4 regions of the Labrys okinawensis genome follow, and region 4 is predicted to be linked to each of the others. Evidence: predicted binding sites of a transcription regulator. Region 4 holds the regulator's gene; each other region holds the start of a gene.

Region 1 (4,856 bases), 520 kb from region 4:
GACCGTCAGCTCGCCACAGAGCGACGCCACAGTTTCCGTCGGTGCCATCACCTCCAAGATAACGGGCGTGGCCGGCAATGCGGGTAGCGTGACCATCTCCACCGCCGGCACGATGTCCGATTTCGTCGAAACCATCGTGGGCAAGGACAAGCCGCTCACCATCAAGGTCACGGCCAAGGCAGCGACCAGCGAGAGCACCGCCGAGAATTTCCAGGTCGGCACCGTGCTCGACATCATCGGCATTGCCGCCAAGGCCGGCGACAAGTCTGACATCGCCGCCCAGCAGGGCGACATCAAGCAGAAGCTGACGGCGGCGCTGCCTTTGTGGAACAATCTGTCCGGCAAGGTTACGCTGAACGGGGTCAATATCGACACCCCGATCGGTCCCATCGCTCTCGATTCGATCGAGGAGAATGTTGGCCTGACCGGTGCCGTGAAGCAGGCCTCCTACGGCCTTGGCATCAAATATGACGGGCTGAAGCTGCCTGATACGCCGGTCATCCCTGCCTGGGCCGGGCCTCTCGTTCCCGCTCAGGGTAATATCGACCTCAAGTTCGAGGGCGTCGACCTCGATGCCTTGGCGCGCCTTGCCATCCAGAACTTCGACGTTACCAAGGATCCGCCGATCCCGGACGAGGCGTCGGCCCAGGCTCTTCAGATCGTGATGGGCGGCCAGCCGCATGTGACGCTGTCGCCCTCGACCTTCTCGGCGCCGGCCGGTGCGCTGAGCGCCGAAGGTTCGATGAACGTGTTCCCGGACAAGAAGGGCAGCGTAACCATCTCGACCGCCGACCTCGACAAGCTTTCGGACGCGCTGGGCAAGGCCCAGGTGCCGAACATGCCGATGCTGGTTGCCTTCGCCAAGGGGCTTGCCAAGACCGCCGACGGCAAGGCCGTCTGGGCCATCGACTTCGATGGCGACACCAAGGCGGTCAGCGTCAATGGCCAGGTTCTCAATCCAGGCACGGCCCCCGGTGGTGACGACAACGGCAACGGGGACAATGGCGCCGGAGACGACAACAATAACAACAACGCCCAGTAAACATTGCTGGCGTCGCGCGAGAGGCGGGAGCGATCCCGCCTTTCCTATGTGCGGACCCAAGCGTTGATGAACGAAAAAGCCCCGGCGGATCCGCGATCCGCCGGGGCTTTTAATCGATTGGCGGTGGCGCCGGAGTTATTCGGCGTCGTTTTTCGTCTCGGCGGTCGGCGCTTCAGTCGTGGCGGGCTGCTGCTCGGCCGCACGCGCATTGTGGAGGGGGCGGATCGTCTGGAATGAAGCGCGCTCCTGCGCTGCCGGGCGTGCGGTGAGGCTGACGACGTCCCGGCGGATCGAGGCGATCAGCTCACGGATCGAGCCACTGTCGCCATCGGGGCGATATTCCTCACCAAGCACGTCAAGCTTGGCGCAGAGCTCCACGGCATTCTTGGCCGGCGCGCGGGAGATCGAATTGGCGATCGAACGCAGTTCGCTGATCAGTTCGTCGCGAAGGCTCTTCTGGTCATCGGCATCGATGATCGGGGAAGCGAGCATGCCGCGCAAAGCTGCGCGCCGCAAACCCAAAGCCGCCACCGTGTTGGCGCCATCGGTCGCTTCGCGCTGTTGTCCAAGTCCTGCCATATTGCTGCCCTCGTAAAAAGCTCTTCGTTTTGAGCGGTGCGCTCCCCTGCACGTCCAATGTGGCGAAAGCGCGATGGAGAGCCATATTCCTTCGCGGTGGAGCCCGCCTTGTTGGGCGGCTCAACCCCCAAAGGCAAGGCCTTATTGCCCCAAAATAGCACCTTCCCACATGATTCGTGCGTTCTCCACGATCTAAGGGCGTCCCTTGTGGATGGTTAGGCAGATGTTAAGGCCGGCGCTTGCTTTGTGCGAACAAATGTGGAACAAATGCCAGGGCTCTTGACGCTTTCTCCCCGCCATTTCTCTGGGGATAGCCGAGGGAGGAGGCGAACATGCCAGCGTTTCCTCTGCCGGGTCGTGATAGAGCAGAGCGAAGGATGCGTCCCTGTGGGGGACCGGTTGGCCTGCGCGCGGAAATGCGTTGCATGCTGTTGAGCGAAGGAAGGAAGCCTCGATGTCAGGCTCGGTGAACAAGGTTATTCTGGTTGGCAATCTCGGGCGCGACCCGGAAATCCGGCGGCTCAATTCCGGTGAGCCGGTGGTCAATCTGCGCATCGCCACGGCGGAGACTTGGCGCGACAAGGCCACGGGCGAGCGCAAGGAGCGCACCGAGTGGCATAATGTGGTGATCTTCAACGAAGGCCTTGCCCGTATTGCCGAGCAATATCTGAAGAAGGGCTCGAAGGTCTATATCGAGGGCCAGTTGCAGACCCGCAAATACAACGACGCTTCGGGCGCCGAGAAATATTCCACCGAGATCGTGCTGCAGCGCTATCGCGGCGAGATGACGCTTCTGGATGGACGAGGCGGCGGTGAAGGTGGCAGCGGCAGTTCCGGCGGCTACCAGGGCAATGATTTCGGCTCATCGAGCCCAATGGAGCGTCGCCCGGCGCCGGCCAGCGCGAGCAAATACACCTCCGCCGACATGGATGACGATATTCCGTTCTGACGTCCGTTTCCGCACATCGACCGGGTAGAACAAAGGGGCGGCCTCTTGGTCGCCCCTTTTGCTGTTCGCTCTGCGAGGGAGGGGGAGGCGGCCCCGGGGTTGACATAGATATGATCAGACCTATCCCACCACGACTGCCCGCACCCCGTCCACCATGAACTGCACCGCCAGCGCCGCCAGCACGATGCCGAGCAGGCGGGTGAGCACGACATTGCCGGTGACGCCGAGCAGCTTGTTGATGACGTCGGCAAGCTTGAAGGAAATGAAGCAGCACAGGGTCACGAAGCCGAGCACCAGGAAGAGCACGGCAAACTTCAACAGGTCGCCATGGGCCTGCGCCGACAGCAGCATCACGCCGGTGATGGCGCCGGGGCCGGCGATCAGCGGGATGGCGAGCGGGAACGCGGCGACGTTCGAGATGAAATCCTTGGTGATCGCGGTTTCGGCCGTCTCGCTCTTGCGGACTTGCGAGCGATCGAACACCATTTCGAAGGCGATCGCGAAGAGCAGGAGCCCGCCGGCGATGCGGAAGGCCGGCGTGGTGATGCCGAGCAGCCTGAGGAAGGGCTCACCCGCCACCGCGAAGAAGGCGAGCACGCCGAAGCCGATCACACTCGCGCGCAATCCCACCGAATGGCGCTGCGCCTTGGTCATGCCGCGCGTCACGCCCAGGAAGATCGGGCCTAGGCCCGGCGGGTCGACGACAACCAGCATGGTGGCGATGGCGGCAGAGAAGTAATCGAAAATCGTCATGGACCGTCTTTTGCCATTCCCTTTTGCCAGTGCCGCTCATTGACGCTTCGGGCCAGCCTGAATATGGCTGTGCCTTCCGCTTGTGGCCGGCGAAAGTCAATCGGTTCACGCATTGCCTCGAAGGCCTTGCCACAGGCAGCAGAAAATATCGGATCGAACATGTCAAATCTCTTCCCGGCCGAGCTCGTCGCGGCCGCCAATGTCTCCGCTGCCTGGCCGTTCGAGGAGGCGAGGAAGCTCGTCACTCGTCTGCAGAAGCGGGCGGGGGACAAAAAGGAGATCCTGTTCGAGACAGGCTATGGTCCCTCAGGCCTGCCGCATATCGGCACTTTCGGCGAGGTCGCCCGCACCTCTATGGTGCGTCATGCATTCGAGGTGCTGACCGAAGGCAAGGTGCCGACGCGCCTCGTCGCCTTTTCCGACGATATGGACGGGCTGCGCAAGGTGCCCGGCAATGTGCCGAACCAGGCGCTCCTGCAGGCCAATCTCGGCAAGCCCCTCACCAAGGTGCCAGATCCGTTCGGGGAGTATGAGAGCTTCGCGCATCACAACAATGCGATGCTGCGCCGCTTCCTCGACAGTTTCGGCTTCACGTACGAGTTTCTGTCCTCGACCACCTGCTACACCTCGGGCATGTTCGACGCGGCGCTGCTGCACATGCTGCGCAATATCGACAAGGTGATGGCGGTGATGCTGCCGAGCCTGCGTGAGGAGCGCGCCTCGACCTATTCGCCCTTCCTGCCTGTTCATCCGAAGACGGGCGTCGTGATGCAGGTGCCGGTCGAAGAGTCGCGGCCGGAGGCCGGAACCATCGTCTGGCGTGATCCCGATACGGGGGAGCGTTTCGAGACCCCCGTGACGGGCGGCCACTGCAAGCTGCAATGGAAGCCGGACTGGGCGATGCGCTGGTATGCGCTCGACGTCGATTACGAGATGGCCGGCAAGGATCTCATCGATTCCGTGAAGCTCTCCTCAGAGATTGTCCGCGCTCTCGGTGGCACGCCACCGGATGGCTTCAACTACGAGCTCTTCCTGGACGAACAGGGGCAGAAGATCTCGAAGACAAAGGGCAATGGACTGTCGATCGACGAGTGGCTGACCTATGCCTCTCCCGACAGCCTTGCTCTTTATATGTATCAGAAGCCCCGGGAGGCGAAGCGGCTCTACTTCGACGTCATTCCGCGTGCCGTGGACGAGTATCTGCAGTTCCTGGGCGGCTATGAACGGCAGGATTGGAAGAACCGCCTCGGCAACCCGGTCTGGCATATTCATGCGGGCCACCCGCCGGCACCGGAGACGGTGGGAGAGTCGAACCAGGGCACCTCGGTGACCTTCGCTCTCCTGCTCAATCTCGTGGCTGTGGCGAATGCCGAGTCGAAGGATGTGCTCTGGGCGTTCCTGCAGCGATATGCTCCGGGTGTCAGTCCGGCGACCCATCCCCGGCTCGACGCTCTGGTCGGGTATGCCATCCGCTATTTCCAGGACTTCGTGAAGCCTGCCAAGGCCTATGCCGAGCCGACGGCCGATGAGAAG
Region 2 (4,856 bases), 860 kb from region 4:
TCAGGAAAGGCGTAATCGCGCCCTGACACTGGGAGCGCGGACGTCCCTACGACACTCTTCAGAGTGTCGTAGGGACGTCCGCGCTCCCAGCGATATACGCCTTCAAGCGCCCGAATGTCCGCCGGTGATGCCGGCAGGGGCCGTGGGTGTCGATCGCCCTTGTGTGTTCGGCGGTGCCATAGCCCATATGGCGCTCGAAGCCGTAGAGCGGGAATTCGGCGGCGAGCTTCACCATCAGCCGGTCCCGCGTGACCTTGGCGATGATGGAGGCGGCGGAGATCGCCGGCACCAAGGCGTCGCCGTCGATAATGGCGCGGGCGGGCAGGTTCAGGCCATGCGGCACATCCTTGCCGTCGATCTCCACCGTCGTGGGACGCAGCGACAGGCCGCGCACGGCCCGGCGCATGGCATCGAGCGTGGCGCCGCGAATGTTAAGGCGCTCGATCAGGTCGGGGCTCGAAAAGGCCACGGAGACCGCGAGGGCGCTGCGCATGATCTCGACATAGAGTTCTTCGCGCCGGGCAGCCGTGATCACCTTCGAATCAGCCAGTCCCTCCGGCACATTGTCCGGATCCAGGATCACGGCGGCGGCCGATACGGGACCCGCGAGAGGGCCGCGGCCTGCTTCGTCCACGCCGGCAAGAAGTATCTTTGTCATGATCTGCCGTTAGAAGATTCCCCGGACGTGTTCCAGCCCCAAACTGCAATCGCCCGCGCATAATTCGTGACTTGCTTTGTGTCCGGGCCATGTCAGACTGGGGCTTCGTCTCGACAAGTCACAGGAATATTGTCTTTCAACCAGAGAACGGCTGACATCGCCGGGGATAGGTCTGGATGCAGGAACAGCTGAGCGAGGACGAAACCATGGCCGCCGAGCCTTCCGATTATCAGCCGCCCGCCGAGGTTGCTCCGACTCAGGTTCCTCCTGCCTCCAAGACGGGCCTTTTGAACGACCACGTCTTCGAACGGCTCGTCCAGGACGAGGAGGACGTCGTTGGGCTGCTCGCCTATTCGCTCTCCATGCAGAACAAGCGCGACTGGCTGCTCGCCTTCCACAAGGAAGTCGGCCGCGATCCGACGCCAGCCGAACTTGCCGCATACGACATCGGCGAGCGCATCGAGCGGCGCCTGGCGACCTACCGCAAGCTTGCCGAGCACGCCCTTTCGGGCAATGCCTTCTGGGCCTCGGCGACACTGACGCCGGTGAGCGAACTGCCGGGTGCCCCTGCGATCGAGCCCTCGACCCCTACGCCTGCGAAGCACGCCGGCAAGCAGGGCTGGTTCGGAGGCTCGAAACGGTAGTGTTCCCGGGTGCGCGGACATCTTGTCCGCCTTCCTGGAAACGAAACGCCGGGGAAAGAAAAGAGGCGGACAAGATGTCCGCGCACCCGGGAAATATCAAAACAGCGCCAGCTGCTCTCCCACCAGCACCGGGCGTGTGAAGAGATCGGCGCGCAGCTTCAGCCGGCGGGCGTTGATCCCGAGCCTTGCCGCCGCCAGCTCGAAGCGGCGGCCGATGGTCCAGGCATAGGGCCCCGTGCCGGTCATGCGCAGGCCCCACCGGGAATCGTAATCCTTGCCATCCCGGGCTGATTTCATCAGCGAGAAGACGTGCTTCAATGCATCGGGCCGATGCTCCGCCAGCCAGCCGCGCATCAGCTCCGACACCTCGAACGGCATGCGCAGCATGACATAGCCAGCCTCGCGGGCGCCGGCTGCATGGGCTGAATCGAGGATGCGCTCGATCTCGGCATCGTTGATCTTGGGGATGATGGGCGCCACCATCACGGTGACGGGAATGCCGGCATCGGCGAGCTGACGCATCGCCTTGAGGCGCAGCGAGGGCGTCGCCGCCCTGGGTTCGAGCGAGCGGGCGAGCTTGGCGTCCAGCGTCGTTACCGACAGTGCGACCTTGACGAGATCGCGCTTGGCCATGCGCGCGAGAATGTCGATGTCGCGCGTGATCAGCGCCGATTTGGTGACGATCCCGAGTGGATGGCTGGCGCGGTCCAACACCTCCAGAATGGAGCGCGTGATGCGGCGCTCGCGCTCAATCGGCTGGTAGGGATCGGTATTCGTTCCCATGGCGATGGTGCGCACCTCGTAGTTGCGGGCCGACAATTCCTTCTCCAGGAGGGCCGCGGCATTGGGCTTGGCGAACAGCCGGGTCTCGAAGTCGAGACCGGGCGAGAGGCCCATATGCGCGTGGGTCGGCCGGGCGAAGCAATAGACACAGCCATGCTCGCAGCCACGATAGGGGTTGATCGAGCGGTCGAAGGAGATGTCGGGCGAATCATTGAAGGTGATGATCTTGCGCGCCTGCTCGTCCTGCACCTGCGTCTTGATGGCGGGCAGGTCTTCGATCGAGTTCCAGCCATCGTCCTCGATGAAACGAGACAGGCCTTCGAAGCGGCCGCTGGCATTGGAGCCGGCGCCGCGGCCACGCCGCTTGTCGATGTCGACGACGGTGGTACCGAGCGGCATCGCCGAGACAAGAGGGTCCTTGATGATAGGCATGCCCATGGAAGCCTCCGGCAATCCGCATTCTCGAATCAAATCTCTCTGTTCTCATTAGAACAAAAAGAGAACATTGATGCAAGGGTGCCGAAAATGCCGATAATTTACGCAAAAGCGGTAGGCCGGACCTCTGCCGAATTCGCATGGCGCGTGATATGCGGTCGCCTCGAAAATCGTCGCTTTCACCGAATTCCGATCCTTCCATGATCAGTGTCGTCATCGCCGCCAAAGACCAGGAATATCTCCTGGCCGAAACGCTCGCCGCCCTCGTTCCGGCTGCCGCCGATGGCTTCGTGCGCGAGGTGGTGGTGGCCGATGGCGGCTCGTCGGACGGCACGCGCATGGTGGCCGATGCGGTGGGCTGCATGATTGTGGACGGAGAGGCGGAGGCCGGCCTCAAGGCGGCGCGGTCCGATTGGGTGCTGGTGGTGGCGCCGGGGGTGCGCCTGGAAGCCGATTGGTTCCGCGAAGCCGCTATCGCCATGCAGCGCCTGCAGCGAAGCCGCAGCAAGCCCGTGGCGATGCTGTTCCGCGGGGCGATCGACGATTATGGCTGGCAGGCGAGGGGACGCGAACTGGCGCTGAAACTGTCACGTTCCAGCCGCCGCAAACAAGCCGTGCTGGCCCCGCGCAAGTCGCTGCTGGAAGGGCAGAAGCTGGCTGTCTATGCCCTCAGGGCGCGGGCGTTCACGGGGGGGATTACCCTCCCGCCGGAGTGAGACGCTGTGGCTGGGAGCGCGGACATGTTGTCTGCCCGTTGGAATGCCGCGTTGGTTGGATGGGAAAAAGCGGACGAGGACGTCCGCGGTCCCAGCCACCGCGCTTCGCCAGCAAAGACTTTGTCCTGATCAGCGGCTTTCCGTGCTGCAATTTTTGTCAGGAAGGCGCAGTGGCTGGGACCGCGGACGTCCTCGTCCGCTTCTTCCTTTCCACCGAGCGTGCTGTTTCCAAGAGCAGGCGAGACGCCTGCGGTCCCAGGTATTACCGCGTCAGCGTCGCGCCCTGATTGTCGAACACGTGGCAGATCGCAGGATCGATGCGCAGCGGTACGCTCTCGCCGTGATGCACGCGCAGTTGCCCGGCTGCCGCCACCGTGAGGTTCTCGCCGCCTGCGGTGGTCGCGTAGAGCACGGTGCCGCCACCGAGATGCTCGACGAGGTTGATCTTCACGTCCCCCAGAGCCTGGCCCGCTTCGCCGCCGACCTGGATGTGTTCCGGCCGCACGCCGAAGGTCACCGAATCGCCCAACCTGGCGCCGGGGAGCGGGGAGCTGAGGCGCACATTGCGGCCGGCGACCTCGATGGCGTCGCCCGCTCCGGCGAGGCGCGCCGTGAGGAAGTTCATCTTGGGCGAGCCGATGAAGCCGGCTACGAACTGGTTGGCCGGCGCGTTGTAGAGGTCGAGCGGGGCTCCAACCTGCATGATGTTGCCGTCGCGCAGCACCACGATCTTGTCGGCCATGGTCATCGCCTCGACCTGGTCATGGGTGACGTAGATCATGGTGTTGCCGAGGTCCTGGTGAAGTTTGGCGATCTCCACGCGCATCTGCACGCGCAGTTCGGCGTCGAGATTGGAAAGCGGCTCGTCGAACAGGAAGATCTTTGGCTCGCGCACGATGGCGCGGCCAATGGCGACGCGCTGGCGCTGGCCACCGGAAAGAGCCTTAGGCCGTCGCTGCAGATAGGTGTCGATTTTAAGGATCTTGGCCGCCTTCTGCACGCGCTCCTCGATCTCGGCGCGCTTGTAGCCGGCGGTCTCCAGGCCGAAGGCGAGGTTCTTGTAGACGCTCATATGCGGGTAGAGCGCGTAGGACTGGAACACCATGGCGATGCCCCGCTTGGCGGCCGGCACCTCGTTCATGCGCTCGCCGTCGATCAGCAATTCGCCGCCCGAAATCGGCTCGAGGCCGGCGATCATGCGCAGCAAGGTGGACTTGCCGCACCCCGAAGGGCCGACGAAGACGGTGAACTCGCCGGGATCGATGGAAAGGTCGATGCCGTGCACCACCTCCAGCGTTCCGTAGCGCTTCACCACCTTGTTGAGCCTGATGCTGGTAGACATCGCGTCCTCACAATGGTCGGGTCGACCTTACGGCCGACATGCCAAGCAAACGTGGAGTGGCGGTCTCCGACCGCCATCTTTCTTCTCGACAGATGTTTCGTTTCCAGGAATGGCGGTCGGAGACCGCCACTCCACTTCGGCGTCTGTGGGCCAACCGATCATACTCACTCCGCCGCTTCCTTCTCGTCCGGCCGCCAGCCCCGATATTTCGGGTGATCCGGCCCGAGCGGCAAGGCGACATCCCTGCCGGTCTCGGCCGAATGATAGAAGGCCGTCGC
Region 3 (4,856 bases), 2.2 Mb from region 4:
CTGATGCCACCGTCCGGCCAGGACGGACGTCGCTCAGCCCCTTTGCCGAGCCGGCTGGGCCGGGTTCGGATGGTCCGTGCCATCCGCTCCCGGCTCGCCTCCGCCTTCAGAAGGCGGAAAAAAACAGGTGGCCTTGCACGCCTTGTCAGTGTGCCGGGCAAGCCGGAACAAGGCGATGGTGGCCTGCACCGACAGTGCGGCCTGCATCTTCCATGATCCTGCTTTCACGGCTGCCCCGCAGCCGCCATCGCCCGGTCTCCTCAATCAACCCAGCCCGAAAGGGCGTGGGAACGAGAACGTTTGGCTGAAGGATTGGAATTGGCCATTTCACAACTCTCTGCCGCGAAACGCTCCGCTTCATCCAAGCCCGCGGGGAAGGAAGGCAAGCGAAGCAGCCTTCCCGGCGAGGGGCAGCGCACCGCCCCTCGCCAAAAGACCTCACGCCGCAGTCGCGCGAACCACTTCGCGGGCGGCATCGACGACTGCGTCGGCCGTGATGCCGAACTTGGCATAGACGTCGGCGATCTTTCCCGATTCGCCGAAGCCGTGCATGCCCACGAAACGCCCGTCGAAGCCGAGATAGCGCTCCCAGCCCAGTTCCACTGCCGCCTCGACGGCCACGCGCGCCTTCGTCTGGCCGAGCACGGAGCGCTTATAGGCAGCGTCCTGCTCCTCGAACAGCAGGCGGCAGGGCATGGAGACGACGGCGGTTGGAATGCCTTCCTGCTGCAGGATCTCGCGGGCTTTCACGGCGAGCTGCACCTCCGATCCGGTGCTGAAGAGGGTGAGCCTGCGCTCACCGTCGGCTTCCAGCAGGACATAGCCGCCCCGGGCGGACTTGTTCTCGCTGGAGGCGTCCTTTCGCAGCAGCGGCAGCGGCTGGCGGGAAAGCGCGATGAGTGCGGGACGCCGCGGCTGGTCGAGGATCAGCTCCCAGCACTCGGCCGTCTCGATCGCGTCGGCCGGGCGATAGACGCCCAGATTGGGTATCGCCCGCAACGCGGCCAGGTGCTCGACGGGCTGATGCGTGGGACCGTCCTCGCCGAGGCCGATGGAATCATGCGTCATGACGAAGATCGTGCGGATCTGCATCAGGGCAGAGAGGCGGATTGCGGGTCGGTTATAATCGGAGAAGCACATGAAGGTGCCGCCATAGGGGACGAGGCCGCCATGCAGCACGAGGCCGTTCATTGCCGCCCCCATGCCGTGCTCGCGAACCCCGTAATGGATGTAGGAGCCTTTGTACTCCCCGGGCTTTATCTCGACCTGGTTGTTGGCCTTGGTGTTGTTGGAGGGCGTCAGGTCGGCGGAGCCGCCGAGCAATTCGGGAATGGCGGCGAAGAGATGGTTCAGGACGGAGCCGCTCGCCTGGCGGCTGGCCAGATCCTTGCCACCCTCCACGAACTCCTTCTTGGCGTCGAGAATGGCCTGCTTCCAGTTGTCGGGCAGCTTGCCCGCGCTGCGGCGCTCGAACTCCTGGCGGATGCCGTCCGGTGCGTTCTTGACGCGTTCGGCCCAGGCCGTGCGCGCCGCCGAACCTTTGGAGCCCGTCTGCCGCCAGTCGTTGAGGAGATCCTCGGGAATGACGAAAGGCGGGGAATCCCAGTCCAGCCGCTGGCGCGCGCCGGCGATCTCGTCCTCGCCCGGCGCGTCGCTGTGGGCTTTCTGGGTGCCGGCCCGCGTCGGGAAGCCGAAGCCGATGATCGTCTTGCAGGCGATCATGGAAGGCTGGTCCGTTACGGACTGGGCGATCTTGATCGCCTCGCGGATAGCGTCGGTGTCATGGCCGTCGATCTCCTGAACATGCCAGCCGCTGGCACGGAAGCGTTCGACCTCGTTGTCGGACACGGAGAGACGGGTCGAGCCGTCGATGGTGATCGAATTATTGTCCCAGAAGGCAATGATCCGGCCGAGCTTGAGGTGGCCGGCGAGCGAGATCGCCTCCTGGCTGATGCCTTCCATGAGGCAGCCATCGCCCATGAAGACATAGGTGAAGTGGCTGACGAGATCGTCGCCGAACTCGGCATTCATGATGCGCTCGCCGAGCGCCATGCCGACGCTGTCCGCGATGCCCTGGCCGAGCGGCCCGGTGGTGAGCTCGATGCCCCCGGCGTGACGATATTCGGGATGGCCCGCCGTCTTGCTGCCGGCCTGGCGGAAGCGCTCGAGCTGGTCGATGGTCATATCCTGATAGCCCGTCAGGTAGAGCAGGCTGTAAAGCAGCATCGAGGCATGCCCGTTCGACAGGACGAAACGATCCCGGTCGACCCAATGCGGATCCGCCGCATCGAAGTTGAGGAACTCTCGGAAGAGCACGGTGGCAATGTCGGCCATGCCCATCGGCGCGCCTGGGTGGCCGCTCTTGGCCTTCTGCACGGCATCCATCGACAGGAAGCGGATGCAGTTCGCCAGCTTGCGCAGATGAGGATCCTTGGGCGCCGGCAGCGGAGCAGCGGTCGCCGGAATTGTTGGAGCCGGAGCGTTCATCGAACTAGTCCCTCTTCGTTATCCTGTTGAGATTACGCTATAAACTGTCGCGTCAGACGGGCGTCGGGGCGTGCAGACATATCGGTTGCCAAATCGGACCAAAACCAGCGGGATGACTATCGGCGGTCGGAGATGGCCAGCCCTTTTGACCGAACCTAGCGCGCCCTCGACTTGAGCCACAACAGATATTTCCCAACCTTCGACGAGGCCGCTCCCGAACCCCGGCGCGGGCTCCATGCGATCATCTGAATCACCGATCATTTCCCAGGCTGCTTGGGCACGTGCTGGCCGGCGCGCGGCAGGGCTGGCTGTTCCCCGTCCAGCGCGGAGCGATCTGGAAAAAGACTTGCTTTCCGCTTGCCCGTCGCACTAGAAAGATCGATGTTCTTGTTTTGTTCTTGATAGAGGGCGATATGAGCATGCTGGAGGATTTCATCGTCGAGGCGAAGGCCGCGGCTTACGTGAGTGATGGCGCGCCACAGGTCTCCTGCCGTCCGGGCTCCCGGGATATCGGATATGGCCGGGGGGACTGGCGCTATCTCGACAGTTATTTTGGCGGAGCCGATTTCCTCGGCCAGGAAATCGTCTGGCGCGAGAAGCAGCCGGTCTGGGCCATGAACTATTATGGCCATATCCTGGAGCCGCTGCTGATCGACGCTGGAGCAGCCGGCACGGTGGTGAAGAAAGCGCGCGCCGCGCTCTATGGCGAGGGACGTTTCCTCGGGGACTTCAGCTATGGTGTGGGCAAAAGGCGCTTCGAGAGCGCCAGTACCGGGCATACCGAGCGTTTCCTTGGCGTGGAGCGCATCTTCATAGGCGGGGTCGAGGCCTACCGTCTGCAATTCCACGGGGGCTTGATCCGGCCTTAGAGCGAGGGAGACAGGAAGTGCGAACATCTTCCCGGGACCGCGGACTTCCAGTCCGCCCCTGGAACCGTCACCATTTCGGGATCGAGCGAAACGGCTGGCAATGATGGACAGGTGGCCCTCACTCTGACGGGCGGATGTTCCAAGTGCGGACTGGAAGTCCGCGCTCCCAGAAATCCGCTCTCCCCGTCGCTCAGCCTTTCGAGAATGTCGCTGTCAGGCAGCAATCGGCCCTGCGCTGTCTCTAATGTCCCCCCGCATCACGCATTCGGAGTCGCAGGCAAATGGCAGTGTTTCCACAAAGGGCGAAGGTCGTCATCGTCGGGCTGGGGGGTATCGTCGGCGCGGCCGTCGCCCACCACCTGATCGAGCGGGGCTGGGACGATATCGTCGGCATCGACAAGTCGGGCATCCCGACCGATATCGGTTCCACCGCCCATGCCTCCGACTTCTGCTACACCACCAGCCACGACTTCCTGTCCTGCTGGACCACCCTCTATTCCATCGATTTCTACGAGAAGATGGGCCATTACGCTCGTGTGGGCGGGCTCGAGGTCGCACGTGTGGGCGACGACGGCCGCATGGACGAAATCAAGCGCAAGGTGGCTTCCGCCAAGGCCTTCGGTACACGCGCTCGCCTGATCGAGCCGGCCGAGATCAAGCAGAAGTTCCCGCTGATCGAGGAGAGCCTGGTGCAGGGCGGCCTGTGGGATCCGGATGCCGGCCTCGTCATTCCGCGCTCGCAAACGGTGGCCGGCAAGCTGGTCGACCAGGGCGAGTCCTCGGGCAAGCTCAAGGCTTTCGCCAATACGCCGGCGAGGTCACTCGTCATCGAGAACGGCCGCATCAAAGGCGTGGTCACCGATCGCGGCACCATCGAGGCCGACTATGTCGTGGTCTGCGCCGGCCTGTGGGGCCGCCTGATCGCCGAGATGGCGGGCGAAGATCTGCCGGTAATGCCGGTCGACCATCCGCTCACCTTCTTCGGGCCCTATAACGAGTTCGCCGGCACCGGCAAGGAGATCGGCTGGCCTCTGCTGCGCGACCAGGGCAACTCGGCCTATATGCGCGACACCGGCGATCCCACCACCGCCGAGGGCGGCCAGATCGAGTGGGGCTATTACGAGGAAACGCATCCGCGCCTCTGCCATCCGCGCGACATTCTCGAAAAGCACGAGGCGCGCCTCTCCCCCTCGCAGCGCGACCTCGACATGGAGCAGATCATGGCGCCGCTGGAGCGCGCCATGGAGCTGACGCCGATCCTCGGCGAACTCGGCTACAACGAGGGCCACTCCTTCAACGGCCTCCTGCAGGTCACCACCGACGGCGGCCCTTCCATCGGCGAGAGCCAGAAGGTGCGCGGCCTGTGGTATGCCGTCGCCATCTGGGTCAAGGACGCCCCAGGCATGGCCAAGCTGGTGACCGACTGGATGACGGACGGTCGCACGTCGATCGACCACAACCGCATCGATTATGCGCGCTTCTCCCCGCACATGCTGAAGG
Region 4 (4,856 bases):
TAGCACAGGGTTTCATCGGGCGGTAGCGGCGGGGCGCCTTTGTCTGGGAATGATCGGGCACGTGTACGAGTTGGTGTCCTCGGTGGCAGGGGAGGCGAGGGAAGTCTCGTCCTCCCGGGCGCCGAAGGGGTCGGACAGGTCTTCGGCAACGTGCTGGCCTGGCTTGCCAAGGGGGTAGCCGCGGAAGTGGCGGCCTTCGAGCTGGCCCTGGTTGTTCCCATATTCCTCGGTCTCGGCGTGATCGCCTATTTCGCGGCGCCGGATGAGCCGAGTCTGACAGCGCCCCTGATCGCCACCTGTGTCGTCACCGCCGCCGCCTATTCGCTACGCGGACGCTGGTGGCCGCATGTCGCGCTTGTCTGCCTTGCCGCGATCGGTGTCGGCTTCTGCTCCGCCAAACTGCGCACCATGAGTGTGGCCACGCCGCAACTCGCCCGGTCGCTTTCCGGCAATGTCACGGGGCTGGTGCTCTCGGTGGAATCCCGGCTTGGCGACAGTGCCCGTGTCGTCATGCGGCCCGTTGCCATCGAAGGGCTTTCCGCCGAGGCCACGCCGGGCCAGATCCGTCTCACGCTGCGCCGGGCGGGAGATCTCAAGGCCGGCGATAGCATCACCGTCAAGGCCGTGATGCGTCCTCCTCCGCCGCCGGCCCTGCCGGGGGGTTACGATTTCGCCCGAGATGCCTTCTTCGACGGGATTGGCGCTGTGGGCTTCGTCGCCGGCAAGATCGCGCCGGCGGCAGCACCTATCGAGCCGGGCTATGCGGAAGCCTTCAATATCTGGATCGACACCCAGCGCAACCGGCTGACGGCGCGTATCGTCGAGGCGGTTCCTGGCGAGAACGGAGCGATCGCGGCCTCGCAGGTCACGGGAAAGCGCGGCGAAATCCCGAACGAGGCCAACGACGCCTTGCGCGCCTCCGGCCTCTATCATGTCGTCTCGATTTCCGGCCTCCACATGGCGCTGTTCGCCGGTGGTCTCTTCGCCCTGATCCGCGCCCTGCTGGCGCTCTCCCGGCGCGTCGTGCTCTATCGTGGCGCCAAGGAAATCGCCGCGATGCTCTCCCTGGCGCCTGCCGCGGCCTATACACTGTTCTCGGGGGCAGAGGTTGCGACTGTGCGCTCCTTCGTGATGACCGCCATCGTGCTGCTGGCAGTGGCGCTCGGGCGCAGCGCCATCACGCGGCGCAATGTGGCCCTCGCCGCCAGCTTCGTGCTGCTCACCACGCCGGAGCAGTTGCTCGGCCCGAGCTTCCAGATGTCCTTCGCGGCCGTCGCCATGCTGGTGGCGGCGCATGACGCCTGGGGCAAGCGCAAGCGGACCAAATACGCGACCTTCTGGGAACGCGGCATCGCTTCGGGCTTGGGCATCCTGCTGGCGATGATGCTGACGACGCTCGTGGCTTCGCTCGCGACCGCTCCCTTCTCCGCCTATCACTTTCACCGCCTGACCATGCAGTCGCTCGCCTCCAACCTGGTTGCCACGCCGATCGTCTCCTTCCTGATGATGCCGCTGGCGTTGCTGGCCGTGCTGGCCGAGCCTTTCGGCTACGGGGCGTTCTTCTGGCATCTCATGGGCTGGTCGGTCGGGTTGTTCATGCAGGTGGCCCGCTATGTCGCGACATGGCCGGGCTCGGATCTCGTCCTGCCGCAATTCTCGTCCGTTGCGCTATGCCTGTTCTCACTCACTCTCGTGCTGCTCACCCTGATGCGCGGCCGGCTTGCGGTCTTTACGCTCGTTCCCCTGTTCGGCGGCATCGCCGCGGCCGCGACTACGCCGACTCCGGTCGCGATCTTCGGCGCCAACGGCCATGCCGCCCTGGTCCGCAAGGGCGATTCCCTCACCTCGCTCGCCAACCGCTCAGACAATTTCGCCGTGCAGCAATGGCTGCTGGCGATGGGCGACCGACGCAAACCCGACGATCCCAGCCTCGCCGAGCAACGCCTGTGTGACAAGGAAGGCTGCTCCGCGCCGATCGAGGGTGGCGATATCTTCATGCTCGACCACACTCTCAACGCGGCGCAGGAAGATTGCGGGCATGTCAGCGTGCTGGCCGGCCCTGTCGCTCTCGGCACGAGCTGCGCGGGCAGGGGGATCGTGCTCAACCGCGACCTTATCTTCGCCGCCGGCTCCGTCGCACTCTACGCTGACCGTCCCACCGAGAGGGGCGGCGAAACACGTTGGCGAGTGGTTACGGCCCGTGATCTGGGGTCTTCGCGGCCCTGGGCACCGATGCCGGCCTGGGCGGCGAAGGTCTCCGTGCCTGCGCCGGCGGCATCGACGCAGACGCCCGATGCTGATTCGGCTGTGGACACCGCTGCACCGGATGGGGATGATTGAACATCACTCAAATCGGGAGGACATCTCATGAAGCTCAGCGCGCGCAACCAGATCAAGGGCATCATCAAGAGCGTCACGAAAGGCCAGACAACCTCGCATGTCCAGCTCGATGTCAACGGCACCATCGTCACCGCCTCGATCACCAACGAGGCGGTCGACGACCTTAAGCTTAAGCCCGGTCAGGCCGCCTATGCGGTGATCAAGGCCTCGGATGTGATGATCGCCGTGGATTGATTGCCAGGAGAACGGACCGGAGGTTCGTGCTCCCGTCAATAGCGGCGGAACAGGCCGACCAGCTTGCCCTGAATGCGCACCCGGTCCGGGCCGAAGATGCGGGTTTCATAGGCCGGGTTGGCGGCCTCCAGTGCGATGGAGGCACCGCGCTTGCGCAGGCGTTTGAGCGTAGCTTCCTCGTCGTCGATCAGGGCCACCACGATGTCGCCGGTGTCGGCATAGTCCTGGCGGCGGATCAGCACCGTGTCATTGTCGAAGATGCCGGCCTCGATCATCGAGTCGCCGCGCACTTCCAAGGCGAAATGTTCGCCCGAGGACAGCATTTCCGGCGTCACGCTGATGGTGTGGCTCTTGGTCTGGATGGCCGAGACCGGTGTACCCGCCGCGATGCGGCCCATCACCGGGATGAGGACCGGGCGGGCGGCATCGTCATCCGCCTCCGGGCGGACGGTGCGTACCTTGCCGAGGTTGCCCTCGATGACATTGGGTCGGAAGCCGCGCTGCGAGCTCGCGAGCGAGAGGCCCGGCACAGCCGATTCCGGCAGACGGACTACTTCCAGCGCCCGCGCCCGGTTGGGCAGGCGGCGGATGAAGCCGCGCTCTTCCAGCGCCATGATCAGCCGGTGAATGCCAGACTTGGAGCGCAAATCCAGCGCCTCCTTCATCTCGTCGAAGGAGGGCGGCACGCCCTGTTCCTTCAACCGCTCATGAATGAACCGAAGCAATTCGTGTTGTTTCTTGGTCAGCATGGGCGATCCCGTTATGGCAGCCTGCGAATCACGATGATTTGGCAAACAAAGCAAGAACATTGCTACATGTTCACACTGTGTTCTGCAAGAATGAAGTTCCCGTTAAAGCACGATCAATAACCGGCAGCGCGCAAGTCAATTATCTCGCACACATCGCCTGGCTTTGCTTCCGGAGCGAAGGGCGGGCGGATGACGAGGCAGTCCGCATGCTGCAGCACGCTGACCAGCGACGAATCCTGTGGCGCCAGTGGTGCTACCTTGATGATGCCGGAAGCATCGTCAAGTACGAAGCGGGCGCGGATATAATCCTCGCGCAGGTCGTTGGCCGGCCAAGAGGCGGCGAACACGGCTTTCCTGCGGGCAAGATTGGTCTCGGCGCGGCCGAGCAGGGTGCGCAGGAGGGGCACCAGGAAGAGCACGCTGCACACCACCGAGGAGACCGGATTGCCCGGCAGGCCGAGAATATGCATTCCGCCGAGCCGTCCGTGCAGCAATGGTTTGCCGGGGCGCATGGCGATCTTCCAGAAACCCAACGTCATGCCTTCGCGGGTGAGAGCCGTCTGGATGAGGTCGTGATCACCTACGGAAGCGCCACCGATGGTGACGAGGATGTCGGCCTTTTCATTGCGGGCGCGCTTGATCGCCGCTTCCAGGGCCGGAAAGTCGTCGCTGGCGATGCCGAGGTCGAGCACATCGCCGCCCTCGGCCTCCACCAGGGCAGCGATGGCGAAGGTGTTGGAGGCAACGATCTGGTCCTGGCCGACTGCTTCGCCCGGCAGCACCAGCTCATCGCCGGTGGCGAGGATGGCGACTTTGGGCTTGCGCCGAACCGGCAGGCGCGGGTGGTTCATAGCGGCGGCAAGGGCGATATCGCGCGGGCCGATCACGCTGCCTGGGGTCAGGGCCTCAGTGCCCTCGGCGAAGTCGAGCCCGCGGCTGCGGATATTGGCGCCCGGCCGGACGCCGCTCGCGATGATGACGCGGCTGCCGTCCCGCCTGGTATTTTCCTGGATTACCACTGCGTCGGCACCATCAGGAACCGGCGCGCCCGTGAAGATACGTACCGCCTGCTTTTCGCCGACTCGGCCCGCATAGCCGTGGCCGGCCGCCGATTCGCCAATCAGGTCCAGCGTGGCGCCATCGGAGGCGTCCTCGGCTCGCACCGCATAGCCATCCATCGCCGAGGCATGGAAGCCGGGCTGGGTACGCAGCGCTGTGATGGTCGAGGCGAGGGTCCGGCCTCTTGCCACCTGAATAGGTACTTCAACGGTCGGCAGCGTCTTGACATTGGCGACGACCTTGACCAGGGCGTCGGCAACCGGTAGCAGGCTCATCGGGCGTCCTCCGCGTGCCAATCGCCGGATTTGCCTCCGGACTTCTCAATCAGGCGAATGGCCTCGATGCGCATGCCGCGGTCGACGGCCTTTACCATGTCGTAGACGGTGAGGCAGGCGACGGAGACCGCGGTGAGCGCCTCCATCTCCACCCCGGTCTGGCCGGAGACCTTGGCAGTGGCCCGCACCGTGAGGCCGG

What was found. The regulator LexA, encoded in region 4, represses DNA repair genes until DNA is damaged. The targets are predictions, from matches to a motif close to TGTTCNNNNTGTGTTCNG.
Region 1: a site for LexA is predicted at 1,870-1,887, ahead of ssb (single-stranded DNA-binding protein). Genes of this name have one in related genera too.
Region 2: a site for LexA is predicted at 2,573-2,590, ahead of ACMDCR_RS22855 (PA0069 family radical SAM protein). Genes of this name have one in related genera too.
Region 3: a site for LexA is predicted at 2,870-2,887, ahead of ACMDCR_RS28735 (DUF5680 domain-containing protein). Genes of this name have one in related genera too.

Annotation. Positions count from the first base shown of each region.
Region 1 is NZ_CP178864.1:3,484,480-3,489,335, forward strand. Features, by position in the region: gene ACMDCR_RS16300 (hypothetical protein) at 1-1,042, shown strand, start outside; gene ACMDCR_RS16305 (hypothetical protein) at 1,178-1,621, opposite strand; gene ssb (single-stranded DNA-binding protein) at 2,076-2,570, shown strand; gene ACMDCR_RS16315 (MarC family protein) at 2,691-3,323, opposite strand; gene ACMDCR_RS16320 (hypothetical protein) at 3,320-3,484, opposite strand; gene ACMDCR_RS16325 (lysine--tRNA ligase) at 3,483-4,856, shown strand, end outside.
Region 2 is NZ_CP178864.1:4,865,911-4,870,766, reverse strand. Features, by position in the region: gene ACMDCR_RS22870 (RbsD/FucU family protein) at 1-26, shown strand, start outside; gene ACMDCR_RS22865 (ribonuclease HII) at 59-658, opposite strand; gene ACMDCR_RS22860 (hypothetical protein) at 835-1,302, shown strand; gene ACMDCR_RS22855 (PA0069 family radical SAM protein) at 1,399-2,484, opposite strand; gene ACMDCR_RS22850 (glycosyltransferase) at 2,721-3,236, shown strand; gene ACMDCR_RS22845 (ABC transporter ATP-binding protein) at 3,499-4,578, opposite strand; gene ACMDCR_RS22840 (Gfo/Idh/MocA family protein) at 4,743-4,856, opposite strand, start outside.
Region 3 is NZ_CP178864.1:6,187,760-6,192,615, reverse strand. Features, by position in the region: gene tkt (transketolase) at 439-2,487, opposite strand; gene ACMDCR_RS28735 (DUF5680 domain-containing protein) at 2,901-3,356, shown strand; gene ACMDCR_RS28730 (GcvT family protein) at 3,638-4,856, shown strand, end outside.
Region 4 is NZ_CP178864.1:4,007,796-4,012,651, reverse strand. Features, by position in the region: gene ACMDCR_RS18825 (ComEC/Rec2 family competence protein) at 40-2,340, shown strand; gene ACMDCR_RS18820 (TOBE domain-containing protein) at 2,368-2,574, shown strand; gene lexA (transcriptional repressor LexA) at 2,610-3,323, opposite strand; gene glp (gephyrin-like molybdotransferase Glp) at 3,437-4,657, opposite strand; gene moaC (cyclic pyranopterin monophosphate synthase MoaC) at 4,654-4,856, opposite strand, start outside.